One region of the Enterobacter adelaidei genome, then DNA from elsewhere that is predicted to be linked to it. Evidence: predicted binding sites of a transcription regulator. Region 1 holds the regulator's gene; the other holds the start of a gene.
What was found. Region 1 encodes Fur, which represses iron uptake genes when iron is present. Its sites were predicted from a motif close to ATAATAATGAGAACNACTATCAA; they were not measured.
Positions count from the first base shown of each region.

Region 2: a site for Fur is predicted at 7,804-7,826, ahead of sodA (superoxide dismutase [Mn]). Genes of this name have one in related genera too.

Region 1 is NZ_CP154353.1:1,235,982-1,245,917, forward strand. Features, by position in the region: gene nagA (N-acetylglucosamine-6-phosphate deacetylase) at 1-535, opposite strand, end outside; gene nagB (glucosamine-6-phosphate deaminase) at 591-1,391, opposite strand; gene nagE (N-acetylglucosamine-specific PTS transporter subunit IIBC) at 1,718-3,739, shown strand; gene glnS (glutamine--tRNA ligase) at 3,909-5,576, shown strand; gene chiP (chitoporin) at 6,025-7,422, shown strand; gene chiQ (ChiQ/YbfN family lipoprotein) at 7,438-7,767, shown strand; gene fur (ferric iron uptake transcriptional regulator) at 7,875-8,321, opposite strand; gene fldA (flavodoxin FldA) at 8,610-9,140, opposite strand; gene ybfE (LexA regulated protein) at 9,296-9,583, opposite strand; gene ybfF (esterase) at 9,712-9,936, opposite strand, start outside.
Region 2 is NZ_CP154353.1:4,542,724-4,552,659, reverse strand. Features, by position in the region: gene AAHF05_RS22100 (DUF1120 domain-containing protein) at 242-946, shown strand; gene AAHF05_RS22095 (fimbria/pilus chaperone family protein) at 1,012-1,695, shown strand; gene AAHF05_RS22090 (fimbrial biogenesis usher protein) at 1,714-4,137, shown strand; gene AAHF05_RS22085 (hypothetical protein) at 4,160-4,750, shown strand; gene fdhD (formate dehydrogenase accessory sulfurtransferase FdhD) at 4,865-5,713, shown strand; gene AAHF05_RS22075 (DUF1471 domain-containing protein) at 5,828-6,040, shown strand; gene AAHF05_RS22070 (AzlD domain-containing protein) at 6,082-6,405, opposite strand; gene AAHF05_RS22065 (AzlC family ABC transporter permease) at 6,405-7,064, opposite strand; gene AAHF05_RS22060 (helix-turn-helix domain-containing protein) at 7,167-7,715, shown strand; gene sodA (superoxide dismutase [Mn]) at 7,900-8,520, shown strand; gene AAHF05_RS22050 (Ig-like domain-containing protein) at 8,747-9,936, shown strand, end outside.

The DNA of each region.
Region 1 (9,936 bases):
CCGTACCTGTCATTTCAGGCGCCAGCGTCACTTTGGTGATCACATCGGCGTTAGCACACATGTAGTCAACCAGCTCCGCATCAGGTTTACGCACGTAATTCGGGTTATGCGTCCCTTTTTTGACCATATTCAGCCATGGCCCTTCAAGGTGCAGACCCAGCGCCTGATTCGGGTGTTTTGCCAGGTATTCACGCATCACGCGGATGCCCTGTTTCATAAGGTCATCACTGCTGGTGATGAGCGTTGGCAGATAGCTGGTGCAGCCCGATTTCTCGTTGGCTTTTTGCATGATCTCCAGCGTTTCTACCGTCACCGCATCCGCGGTGTCATTGAATTGCACACCGCCGCAGCCGTTGAGCTGTACGTCGATGAAACCGGGGGAGATTACTGCTCCATTGAGTGAGCGCTGTTCAATCTCCGGCGGCAGTTCTGCCAGCGGGCAAACACGTTCAATCAGGCCATTAGCGATAACAATCGCATGGTCATCCAGAATATCATGGCCGGTATAAATCCGACCGTGGGTTAAAGCGTACATAACGACCCCCGGTTAAAAAAAGCGGCCGCCTCTTGATGAAGAGGCGGTTATTCAATTACAGACCTTTGATGTTCTCTGCTTCTAATTCGTTGAAGTATTTCAGCGTTTTCACTTTCAGCTCCATCGTGGACGGTTCGTCACAAACGATGACTGATTTCGGATGCAGCTGCAGGCAACTGATGGTCCACATGTGGTTAACGTTGCCTTCAACGGCAGCCTGGAGCGCCTGCGCTTTCACGCCGCCCAGGACCAGAATCATCACTTCTTCGGCATCCAACAGGGTGCCTACACCTACGGTCAGGGCGTATTTTGGAACCTGGTTAACGTCACCGTCAAAGAAGCGGGAGTTTGCCACGCGTGTGTCATGGGTCAGCGTTTTAATACGGGTACGGGAAGCCAGAGAAGACGCCGGTTCGTTAAACGCGATATGACCATCATTACCTACACCACCCATAAACAGGTGGATTTTACCGTAGGAACGGATTTTTTCTTCATACTGACGACATTCTGCGTCAATATCAGGCGCGTTTCCATTCAGCAGGTTAATATTTTCAGATGGAATATCAACGTGATCAAAGAAGTTGCGGTGCATAAAGCTATGGTAGCTTTCCGGGTGATCCTTCGGTAAGCCAACATATTCGTCCATATTGAAGGTCACAACATGTTTAAAGCTAACCTGGCCTGCTTTATGCATCTCAACCAGTGCCTTATACGCGGTCAGGGGTGTGCCACCAGTCGGAAGACCAAGAACGAAAGGACGATCGGCAGTAGGTTTGAATGCGTTAATACGGTTAACGATATGGCGAGCGGCCCATTTACCAACTTGTTCAGCAGTTGCCAGGGGAATCAGTCTCATTGTTCACCTCAAGAGTTAAAGTAGAAGAGTGGGCGGATGGCTATCGGAACCTGAATTAAGCGTAACCTGGAATCTTTCAGGCCGGATCAATCCGTCTTGATTTTTTGAATGATAAAATAAGTTTTCGCAGTTAGCCAGCATAAGGGAGGGTTAATAACGATATTTGGTGACAAAAATCACAAAAAATACGTGTTTAATTTGCGATACGAATTAATTTTTCACACACTCACAATGCCAGTGAATCATCAACTGTATTTATAGTTCGTGACACAATAAAAAACAGAGCTGAGAACATGCCTTAAACGGGGTCTCATAGGGGGAAGAAAGTGAGTATTCTAGGTTATTTACAAAAGGTTGGTCGCGCACTTATGGTGCCGGTCGCCACGCTGCCAGCCGCAGCGATATTAATGGGTGTCGGTTACTGGATTGACCCGGTAAGTTGGGGCGGCGATAACGCTCTGGCGGCACTGTTTATTAAATCGGGCTCCGCCATTATCGATCACATGTCAGTCCTGTTCGCGATTGGTGTGGCTTATGGTATGTCCAAAGATAAAGACGGCGCAGCGGCGCTGACCGGCTTTGTCGGTTTCCTGGTATTAACTACCCTCTGCTCCCCAGCAGCGGTGTCTATGATTCAAAAAATCCCAGCGGATCAAGTTCCTGCCGCATTCGGGAAAATTGAAAACCAGTTCGTTGGTATCCTCGTCGGTATCATCTCTGCTGAACTGTACAACCGCTTCAGCGGCGTAGAGCTGCCAAAAGCGCTGTCCTTCTTCAGCGGTCGTCGTCTGGTGCCTATTCTGACTTCCTTCCTGATGATCGTTGTTGCATTCATCATGATGTACATCTGGCCGGTTATCTTTGACGGTCTGGTGAACTTTGGTGAGCACATTCAGAAGCTGGGTTCCGTCGGTGCGGGCGTATACGCGTTCTTCAACCGTCTGCTGATCCCGGTCGGTCTGCACCACGCGCTGAACTCCGTATTCTGGTTCGATGTTGCCGGTATTAACGATATTCCTAACTTCCTGGGTGGCGCACAGTCCATCGAAGCAGGTAAAGCGGTTGTCGGTATCACTGGTCGTTACCAGGCGGGCTTCTTCCCAATCATGATGTTCGGCCTGCCAGGTGCAGCGCTGGCTATCTACCACTGCGCACGTCCAGAGAACAAAGCGAAAGTCCTGGGTATCATGATGGCGGGTGCATTTGCAGCCTTCTTCACCGGTATCACTGAACCGCTGGAATTCTCCTTCATGTTCGTGGCCCCTGTGCTGTATGTGATCCACGCTGTGCTGACCGGTATCTCTGTGTTCATCGCCGCAAGTATGCAGTGGATTGCCGGTTTCGGCTTCAGTGCGGGTCTGGTGGATATGGTGCTTTCTTCCCGTAACCCGCTGGCAACCCACTGGTGGATGCTGATCCCACAGGGTCTGGTGTTCTTTGCTATCTACTACGTGGTGTTCCGTTTCACTATCACCAAATTCAACCTGATGACCCCAGGTCGTGAACTGGCTGTTGCCGGTAGCGAAGCGGATGGTCAGGACGTGAATGTGAGCGCGGACAAAGACCAGGATGTTGCAGGTCTGGCGCGTCAGTACATCGCCGCTGTCGGCGGTTCTGACAACCTGACCGGTATCGATGCATGTATCACCCGTCTGCGTCTGAACGTAAAAGACTCTTCTCTGGTGAACGAAGCGCTGGCTAAACGCCTGGGGGCATCCGGTGTTATCCGTCTGAACAAAACCAGCGTGCAGATTATCGTTGGGTTCGTGGCGGAAAAAATTGCCAATGCCATGAAAACGACAGGTCCGGTAGCCGCAGCGGAAACGTCTGCAGCTCCAGCCGCTGCGCCAGCTGCCGCAAAACCGCAGGCAGTACCAAATGCTAAAACGATTGCCGCACTGGTTTCCCCAGTGACGGGTGAAGTCGTTGCCATTGAGCAGGTGCCTGACGAAGCCTTCGCCAGCAAAGCGGTCGGTGACGGTGTTGCGGTAAAACCAACGGAAAAAACCGTGGTGTCACCAGCAGCCGGTACCATCGTAAAAATCTTCAATACCAACCATGCGTTTTGCCTCGAAACCGAAAATGGTGCTGAGATCGTTGTCCACATGGGTATTGATACCGTTGCGCTGAACGGCCAGGGCTTTACTCGCCTGGTGGAAGAGGGTGCTGAAGTCGTCGCAGGGCAGCCAATCCTGGAAATGGATCTGGACTTCCTGAACGCCAACGCGCGCTCAATGATTAGTCCGGTCGTTTGCAGCAACATTGATGACTTTAGTGGCCTGGTCATTCAGGCGAAAGGTCAAGTGGTTGCGGGTCAAACGCCACTGTATGAGATTAAAGGCAAGTAATCGCTCCTGAGTAGAGTCATGCCTTAAGCGGCGGGGGATATCCCTCGCCGCTTTTTTTTGCAGCAAATGCCCCCATTATTTTCTTCAGAGCCGTTTTAAGGGTTGTCACTACGTCCGGCTTATAAGATCATATGCCGTTATACGTTGTTTACGCTTTGAGGAATCCACGATGAGTGAGGCAGAAGCCCGCCCGAGTAACTTTATTCGTCAGATCATCGATGAAGATCTGGCCAGTGGTAAGCACACCACAATTCATACGCGTTTCCCGCCGGAGCCGAACGGTTACCTGCATATTGGTCACGCGAAATCTATCTGCCTGAACTTTGGCATTGCTCAGGACTACCAGGGGCAGTGCAACCTGCGTTTCGATGACACCAACCCAGTAAAAGAAGACATCGAATACGTTGAGTCCATCAAGAACGACGTGCAATGGCTGGGCTTTAACTGGTCTGGCGACATCTGCTACTCCTCTGACTATTTTGGTCAGCTGTATGCCTATGCGGTAGAGCTGATTAACAAAGGTCTGGCGTACGTCGACGAGCTGTCTGCCGATGAGATCCGTGAATACCGCGGCTCGCTGACCGCGCCGGGCAAAAACAGCCCGTACCGCGATCGCGGCGTGGAAGAGAACCTGGCGCTGTTTGAAAAAATGCGTGCCGGTGGCTTCGAAGAAGGCAAAGCCTGTCTGCGTGCCAAAATTGACATGGCATCTCCGTTCATCGTGATGCGTGACCCGGTGCTGTACCGCATTAAGTTTGCGGAACACCACCAGACGGGTAACAAGTGGTGCATCTACCCGATGTACGACTTCACCCACTGCATCAGCGATGCGCTGGAAGGCATTACTCACTCTCTGTGTACGCTGGAGTTCCAGGACAACCGTCGTCTGTACGACTGGGTACTGGATAACATCACTATCCCTGTGCATCCACGTCAGTACGAGTTCTCTCGTCTGAATCTGGAATACACCGTGATGTCCAAGCGTAAGCTGAACCTGCTGGTGACCGACAAGCACGTTGAAGGCTGGGACGATCCGCGTATGCCGACTATCTCTGGTCTGCGTCGTCGTGGTTACACCGCCGCTTCTATTCGTGAGTTCTGCAAACGCATCGGTGTGACTAAGCAGGATAACACCATTGAAATGGCGTCTCTGGAATCCTGCATTCGTGAAGATCTCAACGAAAACGCACCGCGCGCAATGGCAGTCATCGATCCAGTGAAACTGGTTATCGAAAACTACCCGCAGGGTGAAAGTGAGCTGGTGTCCATGCCTAACCATCCGAATAAACCGGAAATGGGTAGCCGCGACGTACCGTTCAGCGCTGAAATCTGGATCGATCGTGCTGACTTCCGCGAAGAAGCGAACAAGCAGTACAAGCGTCTGGTATTGGGTAAAGAGGTGCGTCTGCGTAATGCTTACGTCATCAAGGCTGAGCGCGTAGAGAAAGATGCTGAAGGCAATATCACCACCATCTTCTGTTCTTATGATGCTGAAACCCTGAGCAAAGATCCGGCTGATGGCCGTAAAGTGAAAGGCGTTATCCATTGGGTAAGCGCTGCACACGCGCTGCCTGTTGAAATTCGCCTGTACGATCGTCTGTTCAGTGTCCCTAACCCTGGTGCTGCCGAAGACTTCCTGGCGACGATCAACCCGGAATCTCTGGTAATTAAACAGGGTTATGCCGAGCCGTCTTTAAAAGCGGCCGAAGCAGGTAAAGCGTTCCAGTTCGAACGCGAAGGTTACTTCTGCCTGGATAGCCGTTACAGCACGGCGGAAAAACCGGTGTTTAACCGTACCGTTGGCCTGCGTGACACCTGGGCTAAGATCGGCGAATAATATTGCAGTTCTGGTCAATGAGAGACAAACGCCGCGATAAGCGGCGTTTTTTTATTTAACGATCAGGCCATTAACGCGCAGCTCAAATAAGGTATGTGCGAAATTCAGGTCAATGAGGTGCTACTTATTTTACTCAAAAAAAGTTTTAATATTTACGAATAGCCTTAAGGACAAAAAATACACAGAATAAACGGTCGGCACTCCCTCAAAATACGCGTTATTCCCTGTAAATCCTCGCATTGGCACAGATGTTACAAATCACTACCAATTATGTGCACTTCGTCATAATCCTGACTTTTGCTCGCTGAAAAGCATTGATAATTCGCGTCGCGAAAAATAACCTAAAGGCGGTAGTTAATTCGAGGGTATTTCTAACTACCCCTGACCATTAGGTCTTTTATATTTTTCGCCGTTTAAGGCGTTTTAATTCGTCAAAGAGGAATAATCTATGCGTACGTTCAGTGGCAAACGTAGTGCGCTGGCGCTGGCTATTGCCGGTGTGACAGCAATGTCGGGCCTGGTGATTGCACCAGAGGCGAAGGCAGCAGGTTTTATTGATGATTCAACCCTCACGGGGGGGATTTACTACTGGCAGCGTGAACGTGACCGTAAAGACGTCACTGAAGACAAATACAAAACCAACCTTTCTCACTCCACCTGGAACGCCAATCTGGATTTCCAGTCTGGTTATGCTGCCGATATGTTCGGTCTGGATATTGCTGCATTCACGGCAATTGAAATGGCGGAAAACGGCGACAGCGCCCACCCGAACGAAATCGCATTCTCCTCCAGTAATAAAGCCTATAAAGAAGACTGGTCCGGAGATAAAAGCGGTATCAGCCTGTATAAGGCAGCAGCGAAATTCAAATACGGCCCGGTATGGGCGCGCGGTGGTTATATTCAGCCAACCGGTCAGACATTGTTAGCACCACACTGGAGCTTTATGCCGGGTACTTACCAGGGCGCGGAAGCGGGTGCCAACTTTGATTACGGTGATGCAGGTGCGTTGAGCTTCTCCTATATGTGGACCAACGAGTACAAAGCACCATGGCACATTGAAATGGACAAGTTCTACCAGAACGATAAGAAAACCAAAGTAGATTATCTCCATTCACTGGGTGCTAAATACGACTTTAAAAACGACCTGGTACTTGAGGCGGCATTTGGCCAGGCTCAAGGTTACATCGATCAGTACTTTGCCAAGGCCAGCTATAAATTTGATATCGCGGGTAGCCCGCTGAGCACCAGCTACCAGTTCTACGGTACGCGCGACAAAGTCAGTAATGGTGGCGTCAATGATATCTATGACGGCACCGCGTGGTTGCAGGCTCTCACCTTCGGCTACAAAGTCGGACAGGTTGATTTGCGTCTGGAAGGCACGTGGGTGAAAGCGGAAGGGCAGCAGGGGTACTTCCTGCAGCGTATGACCCCAACCTATGCATCGTCTAACGGTCGTCTTGATATCTGGTGGGATAACCGCTCTGACTTCAACGCCGACGGCGAAAAAGCGGTGTTCTTCGGTGCGATGTATGATCTGAAAAACTGGAACCTGCCAGGCTGGGCGGTGGGTGCATCTTACGCTTATGCCTGGGATGCAAAACCTGCAGATATGGCTACACCGGACGCTTACTACGATCCAAACTATCGCCTGAAAGAGTCTTCTTACAGCCTGGATGCTATCTACACCCTGCAGGACGGCCGCGCGAAAGGCACGATGTTCAAACTGCACTTCACCCAGTACGACAACCACTCCGACATTCCGAGCTACGCAGGCGGTTACGGCAACATCTTCCAGGATGAGCGTGACGTGAAATTCATGGTTATCGCTCCGTTCACTATCTTCTAATGGAGACAGAACATGATGAAAAACATCGTAATCGTCGCGTTGCTGGCTGCGGGGCTGGCGGGGTGTGCGCAGGAGCAGGCACCGAAAGAGGACTCGCGTCTTAAAGAGGCGTATAGCGCCTGCATTAACACAGCGGAAGGTTCACCGGAGAAGATCGAAGCCTGTCAGAGCGTGCTGAATGTGCTGAAGAAAGAGAAGGCACATGAGCAGTTCGCCACACAGGAAAACGTTCGCGTGATGGATTACCAGGCCTGTATTCAGGCACGTAAAACCGGAAACGATCAGGAAGTGGCGAAGCGTTGCGACCAGATCTGGAAAGAGATTCGCAGTAACAACAGCAAATAATTCTCTGTCATCATGCCCGGTAGCACAACGCTACCGGGCTTTTTTGCGTCAAATAACAGGCAAAAAAAAGCCAACCTCGCGGCTGGCTCAGAGTATGAAAGCTTGAGTTATTTAGCGTCGTGCGCGTGATCGTCTTCGCGGCAATCACCTTCAGCACAGTGACCATACAGGTACAGGCTGTGGTTGGTCAGGCGGATGCCATGACGAGCCGCGATTTCACGCTGGCGCGCTTCGATGGAGTCATCGCTAAATTCAATGACCTTGCCACAGTCGAGGCAGATCAGGTGATCGTGGTGCTGTTGCTGGGTCAGTTCGAATACAGATTTACCGCCTTCGAAATTATGACGGGTAACAATGCCCGCGTCATCAAACTGGTTCAGCACGCGATAGACGGTAGCGAGCCCAATTTCTTCGCCCATGTCAATAAGACGTTTATAAAGGTCTTCCGCACTGACATGGTGATTGTCTGGACCCTGAAGCACTTCAAGGATTTTTAACCGAGGAAGCGTAACTTTCAGGCCAGCCTTCTTTAATGCGGTATTGTTGTCAGTCATGCGGAATCTGTCCTGTTGCTAAACGATTCACTTCTGTAGGAAGTGACAGAAAATGCACCTTGGATAATGCGTCTCATTATAGAACTGCCATGTCTAAATGAAAACAGCAAGTCTCAGGCAAAATATGCTTATAAAAATGGGGTATCACCAACAAACTTGCTCAATGGAAACCACATTTTTCAGGGAGACATTGTACAGGTCTGGGCGAAAAAGTTAAAAGATTGTAGCAATTAATTTAATCGGTTTGACCTGGGGCGTGGCGCAACCGCAGTTGCGCCACGATAAAAATCAGGCGTTCAGAATATCATCCAGGTGCAGTTCTTCACGGATCTGCTTAACCCACTTCTCAACACGCTCTGCGGTCAGTTCAGGCTGGCGGTCTTCGTCGATGGCCAGACCCACGAAATGATCGTCATCAGCCAGGCCTTTAGAGGCTTCGAAGTGGTAACCCGCCGTTGGCCAGTGGCCTACGATAACCGCGCCATTTGGCTCAATGATGTCGCGGATGGTACCCAGCGCATCACAGAAATATTCTGCGTAGTCTTCCTGATCGCCACAGCCAAAAAGGGCAACCAGCTTGCCGTTGAAATCAACTTCTTCCAGCGTCGGGAAGAAATCATCCCAGTCACACTGGGCTTCACCGTAGTACCAGGTTGGAATACCTAGCAGCAGAATGTCATAGCCTTCGAGATCTTCTTTGCTGCTCTTGGCGATGTCATGCACATCAGCAACGTCTTTACCGAGCTGTTTTTGAATGTTTTTTGCGATATTTTCGGTATTGCCGGTATCACTGCCGAAGAAAATGCCGATGATTGCCATGAGTAAAATAACCTCTTGAAACTTAATAGTATGGTGGCGCAATTCGGCCACGGATAAGGGCAATAATAGCAGAACTGGCAACCCTGCGGAAACAGCTATCGCGCAGGACTGCACTCTGTGCTACATGAAAAGGGCGATAAAGGGGATTTTCAGACTTATGCCTGGCTGCGTAACGTCTCAAGCTGGACGAGCAACATCTCTTCAATGAGTTCGCTGCGGCTAATATTTCGCGCGTCAGCCAGCTCGTTAAGCGCATCGACGGCGTCGGCGTTGAGCTTCAGTTCGACACGCTTAAGCCCACGATTTTTATCGCGTTTAAGCTGATTGCGTTTATTGATACGCAGCTGTTCATCGCGCGAAAGCGGATTCGTTTTCGGTCGTCCCGGGCGACGCTCATTCGCGAACAGATCTAGTGTCGTACGGTCCGTTTGTTCTTTGGCCATGATTCTGAGACTTCGGGGGAAACACGCCGCCCTGCTAATGCCCGGGCGATAAGCGCGCCATCATACATCACCAAAAACGGCACGCCAACGACTGGAAGCCTGCAGCCTTCCAGTCGCTCTCTTTTTAATCAATTTGCAGTATCAGCAAGATAGCGGCGAATGGCGCGCAATACGGCGTCAGGTTTTTCCGCGTGAACCCAGTGTCCGGCCCCGGCGATAACATGAGCACGAGCCTGCGGGAATTGCGCCAGCAATGCGTCGCGGTACGCGTCGGTGACGTAAGGCGAGTTACCGCCACGGATAAAGAGGGTAGGATGCGGCCAAACAGGTACCGTTTCCCAGCCTACGATATT
Region 2 (9,936 bases), 1.3 Mb from region 1:
ATATTTATTTTTTATTTATTGGCGTTTATTCGTTTCCTGTTAACTTCAATAAATATGCCGCGTGAATGTTTGTCCGTATGTCATGAGAATTTCCTCAGGCTGTATTCCTAAAGAATACCTGGTGATATTGATCAGAATTATTTCAGATGATAATTTAAAAATGCAAAGTTTCTTTTTGTGTTTGTCATTTTTCTAACAATGATTAAACAATAATACGCAACCCAAGATATAAGGAAATAAAATGAACGCATCTTTTAAAAAAGGATTGCTTGCCTCCGTATTGGCTATTACTGCTACGTCTGCTTTGGCTGCAGGGAGCGTCGATATTAAAGTGGCGGGTAAAATTCAGCCTTCCTCCTGTACACCCTCTTTCCCAAGCGGCGGCGGCGTTGCGGATTTCGGCACAATCAAGGTTTCATCGTTAAATTCGACAAGTGCAACGACCTTACCCGATATTAAAACCGTGCCAGTGGCTATTACCTGTGAAGAAGCAACTCGCGTAGGGGTAACATTTACCGACACGCGTGCATCTTCATCTACAACCACAAATTATAATAAGGTCTTTGCCTCCACCGGATTTGGGTCTACGCCAGAGTTTTATTTTGGTTTAGGGATGTATAACGACAAGAAAATTGGTGTGTATGCATTGGGGATTGCAATGATTGGGGCAACCGATCAGGATGGTGGGATACTTGATCCCATCTTCTCTAATGATTCTGGTACGACCTGGACTGGACGTGGTCAGGAATATTTACAGATCAAGAATAACAATAGTGAAATCTATAGCTTTAGTGCGCACGGTGATGCATCACTGGCTCCTAAGCCAAGTTCAAAAATTAATTTTGATGTAGCCGTTTCCGCCATTATTAACCCAACCAACGACCTGAATGTAACGGATGAAGCTAGTCTGGATGGTTTAACCACCGTAGAGCTGGTTTACCTGTAATCACCCGCTGGTATTCCCCGTTATCACACGGGGAATATTGCTTAAAATATTAAAGGATTAATATTATGCTTCATCTGAAAAAGATGCTGGCAAGCGTATGCTTGCTCACGTCGTTTCACGCTCTCGCCGTCGGCATGGTTCCCGATACTTCCTTACTTTTGGTTAATGAAGACGAGCAAGGGAGCAGCATGGATGTCAAGAATACCGATGCTAATGCGCAGCTGCTCTATACCAAAATTATCGATCTGCCTGATGATTTGCAGCCCGGCCTGATAGTGACGCAGCCTGTCGTGCGCGTCGATGCGGGTAAAGTGCAGCGTGTACGATTTGTGCTTAAAAATAGTGGGGATAAACTCAACGTTGAACACTTAAAACGCGTTATCTTCAGGACAATCCCGCAACGTGAAAAGAACAAAGTTAAAGTGGTGTTCAGCCAAAACTTACCCGTTATTATCCGTCCCGCAGGACTTGCGGTTAATTATGAACCGTGGAAAGAACTTCAGTGGCATTATAAAAGCGGGAATCTGATTGTTGAGAATAAATCCCCCTATGTGGTTCGCCTGGAGCAAAAGGTTAATTCACTCCCCTCCGGTAATAGCTTCCAGCTACCAAAAACCTATATTCTACCTGGTCAATCTATTATTGCCACCCCAAAAGATAAGGTTTCTGGCACAGATAAACAGGTGAAGATTTTTCCCGCGACCCGTTTTGGATATAAAGCGGATGAATTTGTTGCGGATATAAAATAATAATAAGGAGAGACCGCATTGAAAAAGGCTGTCAATAAAGGATTATTTGTCTTTTGTCTGAGCGCAATTGCATTTAGCATTCGTGCTGAAATCGTCCCAACGTCATCACAACCAATCGAATTAGCACGTGCAATATTTGACACTGATGCATTGCGCTCAGATGGTCTCGATCCTGAAATAGCAAACTATTATGCTGAAGCACCTCGCTTTACGTCCGGCACGCATGACGTCACAGTTTTGATTAATGGGAAAAAGCAGGGTGTTTTTCCCGTTAAATTTAATGAGAAAGGAATGCCGTGTATTGATAAGGCGTTCTTAGAAAATGCAGGGTTATTTAAAAGTATCAAACGTGAAACCTGCCCATGGATCCAACAATATTGGGCGGGAGCCACGCTAGAAACCCAGCCGGATTCGGAGCAAATATCGTTGGTCGTTCCGCCTGAGGCGATCGATCTCGAAAGCGGAAGACAAGTGGCTGATGTGCGCGGCGGCGTTGCCGGAATGCTTAATTATTCCATGTTCGGCAGTCATTACGATTATTCCAGCGACAACTCCGATCGTTTTCAGTCTACGTTTGAACTGGGCTTTAACGCCGGTGACTGGATTGTGCGTAGTACGCAAATGGTCAGTGATGGCAGCGATCAAAAATTCAGTGCTGACTCGTTATACACATACGCCCAGAGAACCTTTACCGATTATGGGGTGATGGTTCAGGGCGGACAGATTAACATCGCAAACAGTCGCTTCAGTATTCCGACGATCTACGGTGTGCAGATGATGCCTGATAACGCGATGGCATCTCAAAACAACAGCGGCATTGAGGTCTCGGGGATTGCCCGAAACCCGCAGGCGCGCGTAGACATTCGCCAGAGCGGGCAGCTCATCTTCTCTACGCTGGTGCCGGCGGGGCCGTTCACCCTGAAAGATGTTCCCGTTGCTAACCTCAACTCAGATTTAAACGTCACGGTCACTGAAAGTGACGGGAGTGAAAATCGTTTCACCGTTGCGGCCAGTTCGTTTCGTAGCAATCATGTCGGCAGGGCTTCGGGCTTTTCTATTGCGATCGGTCGTGCCGAAAATATTGAAGACAGCCGGTTTGAGCAGCCCTGGATTTTCTCAATGTCTAATGGGTGGTCGATTAACAATCGCGTTAATGTCATGGCGGGTATGGTCTCGGCTGATAACCATTACTATGGCTTCTCGGGCAATATTGACACAGTGCCCTTTCAAAACTTCTACGCCTCAATGGGTTTCCTCGGGTCTATTGATAATCTTTCTCAAACTGATGGTACCAAAACGACGCTCGATCTGGGGTATTCACTGCCCTGGGGAATTGGCGTATCGCTGGGGGGGAGTTACGGCACGCCTGACTACCGCGAAATGCAGGAGCTTTACAGCAATGACGACGATTTCTCGACCACAAAATATGATACGAATGTCGGTGTAAGCTGGTCGAGTAACCTGTTGGGACGTTTCTCCTTGAGCTACTACCGCAATCAAACCTGGAACAGCGATTACGATAGCCGCAGCATCCTTTCGTCCTGGTCAAAATCCTTCCGCTATTTCAGCGTAAGTCTCAACTGGCAGTCTGATGTCAGCCATGATCGGGAGGGTGATAACGATATGTTCTATGTGAATGTGTCCGTCCCACTGGGCCGCTCCGGCGTAACAACTAACAGCTGGTATCGTGAGAATGAAGGCAGAGGATCTTACGGCACCCGGGCGATGGGCTCGCTCAACGCTGAAAATAGCTATACCGTCGGGGTATCGCAGGATCATGACGATAATGTTACTAGCTGGGACAGTTCTCTTAACAGTAACTTGCATTACACCACGCTTGCGCTTGCTGCCGGGGGAGATAGTGACAGTAATATGAGCTACTCCGCAGCACTGAGCGGCGGTATTGTTGCCCATAATGAAGGGATCACGTTCTCGCCTTATCAGGTGACGGATACCTATGCCATTACGAAGCTTGATAAGCCAGTCTCTGGCGTTGAAATTGGCACCCTTCGTGGCCCAGTCTGGACCGATAAATGGGGCCGTGCCGTAGTACCAGCGCTGGCACCTTTCCAGGAAACGTCTGTTGAGGTCAATACTCAAAGCTTGCCGGGCAATCTGGATGTGAATAATGGTCGTGCTGACTTTAAGGCGTCTCACGGGGCGGTGGTAAGTTGGCAATTCACCACGTTGAGCCAGCGTCGCGTCTTACTTGCCATCGCGCGTCCTGATGGTTCGATGCTGCCAAAAGGCACGTCAATCGTCGATCAGGCTGGGGAATACGTGACGTCGGCTCCGGAAGATGGGGTGATTTTCCTGAACGATATTTCCGCCAGTCAACCACTGTATGCCAGCATTGACGGCGGACGCTGCAAGCTCAGCTACACGCTGCCTGAAGCCGATCCACAGAAATTCTATGAAGAGATTAACGGAAAATGTCTCTAACCAAACAGGGAGTAAAGTTTAAATGAAATATTGTCATCTTTTGCTGCCTGTCATCCTGGTGGGTAGCGTATTCGGGAGCATACCTTGCGCGTCAGCGGATGATGGTGACTGCGATATCCTGTCGTCGACAAAGTTAGTGGATTATGGACGCTTTCGTCAGGGGGAAATGCGGCGCGTTAGCGCTGAGAGCGAAAGCAAAATTTATCGCGGCTATGCGTCTGTTAGCCGTGAAGTTCAGGTGTCGGTCATATGTCCTGATGATCGTAAAATCCGATTGTACGTGGATGGCCCGGTCAGACAGAGTAAGGTCTGGCAGTTTTCAGATAAGGGTGTCGCGGTCATTAAAGTCAGGAATGCGCGTGTCGACGGAACGTTAGTTCAACTGACCTCATCCCCGCGAGGAAATGGTCCCACACAGGGTGGGACATCTGAGGTAACGCTCTCGCCTGAAAGCGCTATTTCATTCGTGAACGGTCAGGAGGTTATCGGGAAGCAGTGGGTCGCGACCCTAATGATTACCACTTATCTCTCTGACAACGCCTTTAAAATCGGCAATTCGCAAGACCTGGAAGAGACGCTGACGGTCTCGTTTGATGCTGTTGCAACTCAATAATTAGCTGTGGGGCTGAAATGCCCCACTTTGATCTTACAAAATAAATGGAGGACAATAAGAGGGCTGAAACAGCAAAGGGCGATGCCCGTCCTGACGGGCGTGACGATGAGTGAAATGAGTAAGTCCCAACAGGTAATAGTTTTGTCTGATCCCAATACCCCGCTTCCTGACGGCATAGTCTCCCGTACCATCTGGACACCTAAAACGCTCCATTCTCCCGGGACCGATTTTCTGGCCGAGGAAGTTCCCGTTGCCCTGGTTTACAACGGTATTTCGCATGTGGTGATGATGGCCTCTCCGAAAGATCTCGAGCTTTTTGCCATTGGTTTTTCTCTTTCGGAGGGCATCATTGAGCACCCGCAGGAGATCTACGGCATGGATGTGGTTCAGGCCTGCAACGGCCTGGAAGTGCAAATTGAACTCTCGAGCCGCCGTTTTATGGGGCTGAAAGAGCGTCGACGTGCGCTAGCAGGACGCACCGGTTGCGGTGTCTGCGGCGTTGAGCAACTCAACGATATTGGTAAACCCGTTACGCCTCTGCCGTTTACTCAGACCTTTAATCTGGCGTATCTCGACCATGCGCTTGAACACCTCAACGACGTTCAGCCGATAGGTCAACTGAGCGGTTGTACACACGCCGCAGCCTGGGTGCTGCCATCAGGTGACATTGCCGGTGGGCATGAGGATGTGGGTCGCCACGTGGCGCTGGATAAGCTGCTCGGTCGCCGGGCGCGTGAAAATGACGTCTGGAAGCAGGGGGCGGCACTCGTTTCCAGCCGCGCCAGCTATGAGATGGTGCAGAAATCCGCGATGTGTGGCGTTGAAATTTTGTTTGCCGTGTCGGCGGCGACCACGCTGGCGGTGGAAGTGGCCGAGCGCTGTAACCTGACGCTGGTAGGGTTCTGCAAGCCGGGAAGGGCGACAATTTATACCCATTCTCAGCGCTTAATTGTTGATCAGTAATTTTGAATGATATTAGCAAATCCTTCCGCTTTTAGTTGTTGGTGATGAGGTCTAGTATTTATCTCATCAAGGCACAGCGCCTTATCTAAACAACTTAACGAAAGGGTTTATATCATGAAAAGCATCAAAACTTTTGTCGCTGTAATCGCTCTGGCTACTTCTTTCGGTTCTTTCGCAGCACAGACTGTGACCGCAACTGCCTCTACCATTGACGGCGCAGAAGCGAAAATCGCTGCACAGGCTCAGGAAGCAGGCGCGTCATCTTACAAAATTACCCAGGCATTCTCCGGTAACCGTGTACACATGACGGCTGAACTGAACAAATAATCTCGCTTTACCGTCGAAAGAGCGCCCCCGGGGCGCTTTTTTTATTGTATACCCGCCAGGCGCAGTAGCGCCGTTACCACCGCCGCCGCAACGATCACCACAATTAACGGCATCTTCCGCCAGGCCAGAAACACCGCAAACGCCACGCCCAGCACGCGCGCCATACCCGCAAAATGTTCCCCTTCATAAAAGGTTGTCGCCAGCGCCACGGAAAAGAGTAAAACCGTTGCCGCGTCAGAAAGCAGCGACTGTGAACGCTCCGACAGTGCCAGCCTGCTGCCGAGCTTTGCACCACCCAGACGCATCAGATACGTCCCTGCCGATAAGATGGCAATCCCCAGAATAAAGAATGTCATGTTTCCCATTATTTTTTCCTCGCCGCCAGGCCCAGTAAAGACAGCAGAACCGGCAAACCGACCGGAGCAAACGGTACGGCAGACAGTGACAACACTGCGCCGCTACAGGCACGGATCAGCGTGGTACGGTTTTTAAATGCGGGAACCACTAAGGCCAGTAATATGGCCGGGAACACCGCATCCAGCCCGATGGTTTCTGGATCTGGCAGAAGTTTACCGACCATGGCACCCAGCAGCGCTCCCAGCGGCCAGATAATCGCCACACCTAAACCACATAACCAGTAGGCAGCTTTACGCTGTTCGGGCGTTTTTTGCGACAGGCCAAACACCACGCTTTCATCGTTCATGATGTGACAGCCCAAAAAACTCAAACCACGTTTGCCGACCAGTTCACGCACCGTGACGCCAAACGGCACATGGCGGGCGTTCACCAGCAACCCGGCAGCCGCAGCCGCCAGAGGGTTACCCCCGCTCGCGACAATGCCGATAAACATAAATTCGGACGCGCCCGCGAGTACGGTAATGGAAAGCACAAACGGTACCCAAACAGGAAAACCGTAGGCTATCGCCAGCGAGCCGTATGACATCCCGACCACACCAACGGCGAGACAAACCAGGATGATTGCTTTTATCGTGTCGCCTTTCAGGCAAGAGAGATGATGCTTCATACAATTTTAGCCATATCGAACGTGTATCCATTATAATGAACGCAACAGAGTAGCTTTTCAAGACGAACGATTCGTTCGATTTAAAGAACAAGAGGCCGTTATATGACGCAGCCAATTAGCGTTATCGCCAAAAGTCTGGTGCGAGAACGCCAGCGAACCGGACTTTCACTGGCGGAAATTGCCCGCCGTGCCGGGATCGCTAAATCCACGCTGTCCCAGCTGGAGTCTGGCAATGGCAACCCTAGCCTGGAAACGCTGTGGTCGCTTTGCGTGGCGCTGGATATTCCTTTCGCCCGTTTACTGGAACCACAACAGCCGACCACGCAGGTGATTCGCCGCGGTGAAGGGACCAAAGTGGTTGCCGGACAGGCTAACTATGAAGCCATTTTACTGGCGGCGTGTCCACCGGGCGCGCGTCGCGATGTTTACCTTCTGATGACTCAACCGGGTGCAGACCGACTCTCTCAGCCGCATCCGCCGGGCTCGGTAGAGCATATTATCGTGACCCAGGGGCGGGCACTGGTCGGCCTGATTGACGCGGCGGAAGAGCTGAATGCGGGGGATTACATTTGCTATCCTGCCGATCGTCCGCACATCTTTAAAGCCCTGGAGCCAGACACGTATGCGCTGCTGGTGGCAGAACAAAACTAAACCGTCGGGTAATTTTGTGTTAACTCAATGATAAAAATAACAATTCCTCCATCTCTCAAAAGCAAATAACCTTATAAAAATTACGGCATTGATAATCATTTTCAATATCATTTAATTAACTATAATGAACCAACTGCTTACGCGGCATTAACAGCTGTGCCGCCCGACAATAATGGAGAGGATTATGAGTTATACACTGCCATCCCTGCCGTATGCCTACGACGCACTGGAACCGCATTTCGACAAGCAGACGATGGAAATCCATCACACTAAACACCACCAGACCTATGTGAACAACGCGAACGCCGCGCTGGAAAGCCTGCCTGAGTTCGCTAACCTGTCTGCTGAAGAGCTGATCACCAAACTGGACCAGCTGCCAGCGGACAAGAAAACCGTACTGCGTAACAACGCAGGTGGTCATGCTAACCACAGCCTGTTCTGGAAAGGCCTGAAAACCGGCACTACCCTGCAGGGTGACCTGAAAGCGGCGATCGAGCGCGACTTCGGTTCCGTTGACAACTTCAAAGCGGAATTCGAAAAAGCGGCTGCAACGCGTTTCGGTTCTGGCTGGGCGTGGCTGGTACTGAAAGGTGACAAACTGGCGGTCGTTTCCACGGCCAACCAGGATTCCCCGCTGATGGGTGAAGCCATTTCTGGCGCATCCGGTTTCCCAATCCTGGGTCTGGACGTGTGGGAACATGCTTACTACCTGAAATTCCAGAACCGTCGTCCGGACTACATCAAAGCGTTCTGGGACGTTGTTAACTGGGACGAAGCCGCTGCACGTTTTGCTGCTAAAAAATAATCCCTGATATCGGTATCACCGGTTAATTCATAAATGAAGCCTGGTTAATTCCCCCAGGCTTTTTTCATTTTTCCCTTCTCAGCGTATCAGATTATTTTTACTTAAATTCTAATTAAGAAAATATCAGCGTCTGAGGTTTATCTGCATGAATATAATTTGACCTGAAAAAATATTCTGGCTGACAGTTGCTAACGCTTTTGTTTCCACCCTTCTCAGGTCAATACCCATGCATGTTAATAAAAAGATAACGATATGTTTGCAGGTGTTCTTTTACCTGCACTTCACGTTTTGTAATGCATTCTTGTTCTCGTTTCCCGCGCATGCAGAATCAAACCGGAACGTAGAAATCAATACAAAAAGTGGTGAAAATAATACTGCAAAAGTAAAAAATACGCCTTCAGATACCCGCGATAGCGAGAAAGATATTGCCGGGATGCTTTCTGGTGCTGGCTCCTTATTAAGTCAGGATAATAAAAACGACGCTATTATAAACTCATTGATTAATAGCGGTTCAAGTAAAGCCACGAATGAAATTCAACAGTGGTTGCAACAATTTGGTACGGCCAGAGTGAATATTGGTCTTGATCAGAACTTTTCGCTGGAAAGTGCGAATCTGGATCTGCTGCTCCCGCTGTATGATGATAAAGGGGCTAATTTATTGTTCACGCAGCTGGGCGGGCGACGTGAGGACGATCGTAACATCGTCAATGCGGGCCTTGGCTATCGCTACTTTGCTGATAGCTGGATGTGGGGTGTTAACACCTTCTATGACCAGCAAATATCCGGCAATACGCACCAGCGAGTGGGTGTCGGTGGCGAACTGGGTTGGGACTATTTTAAGGTCAGTGCCAACGGTTATAAGCGCCTTTCAGGGTGGAAAACATCTTCAGCGCATCAGGATTACGAGGAGCGCGTAGCAGATGGCTATGATGTGCGTACGGAGGGATATTTACCCGTTTATCCTCAGCTCGGCGCAAAACTGGTCTGGGAACAATATTATGGTGACGATGTTGCATTGTTTGGTGACGACGATGATGATCGCCAAAAAAATCCTTATGCTGTTACTGCTGGAATTAACTTTACCCCATTCCCCCTTATTTCATTTGGACTTAACCAAAAAATGGGTAAGGGTGATCACAATGATACTCAGGTCGAATTTAATGTTAACTGGATGCCGGGTGTACCCATTGCAACACAGCTAGACTCCGAAAAAGTCAAAGAGCGTCGTACATTACTCGGCAGTCGAATGGATCTGGTTAATCGTAACAATAACATCGTGCTGGAATACCGTAAGCAGGATCTTATTTCGCTCTCGCTTCCTGAGCATATTGAAGGCGTTGAATCAAAAACAGTGCCTGTTACTGTGAACGTTAAGACAAAATACCCTGTCGATCGTATTGTCTGGCAAGACGATAA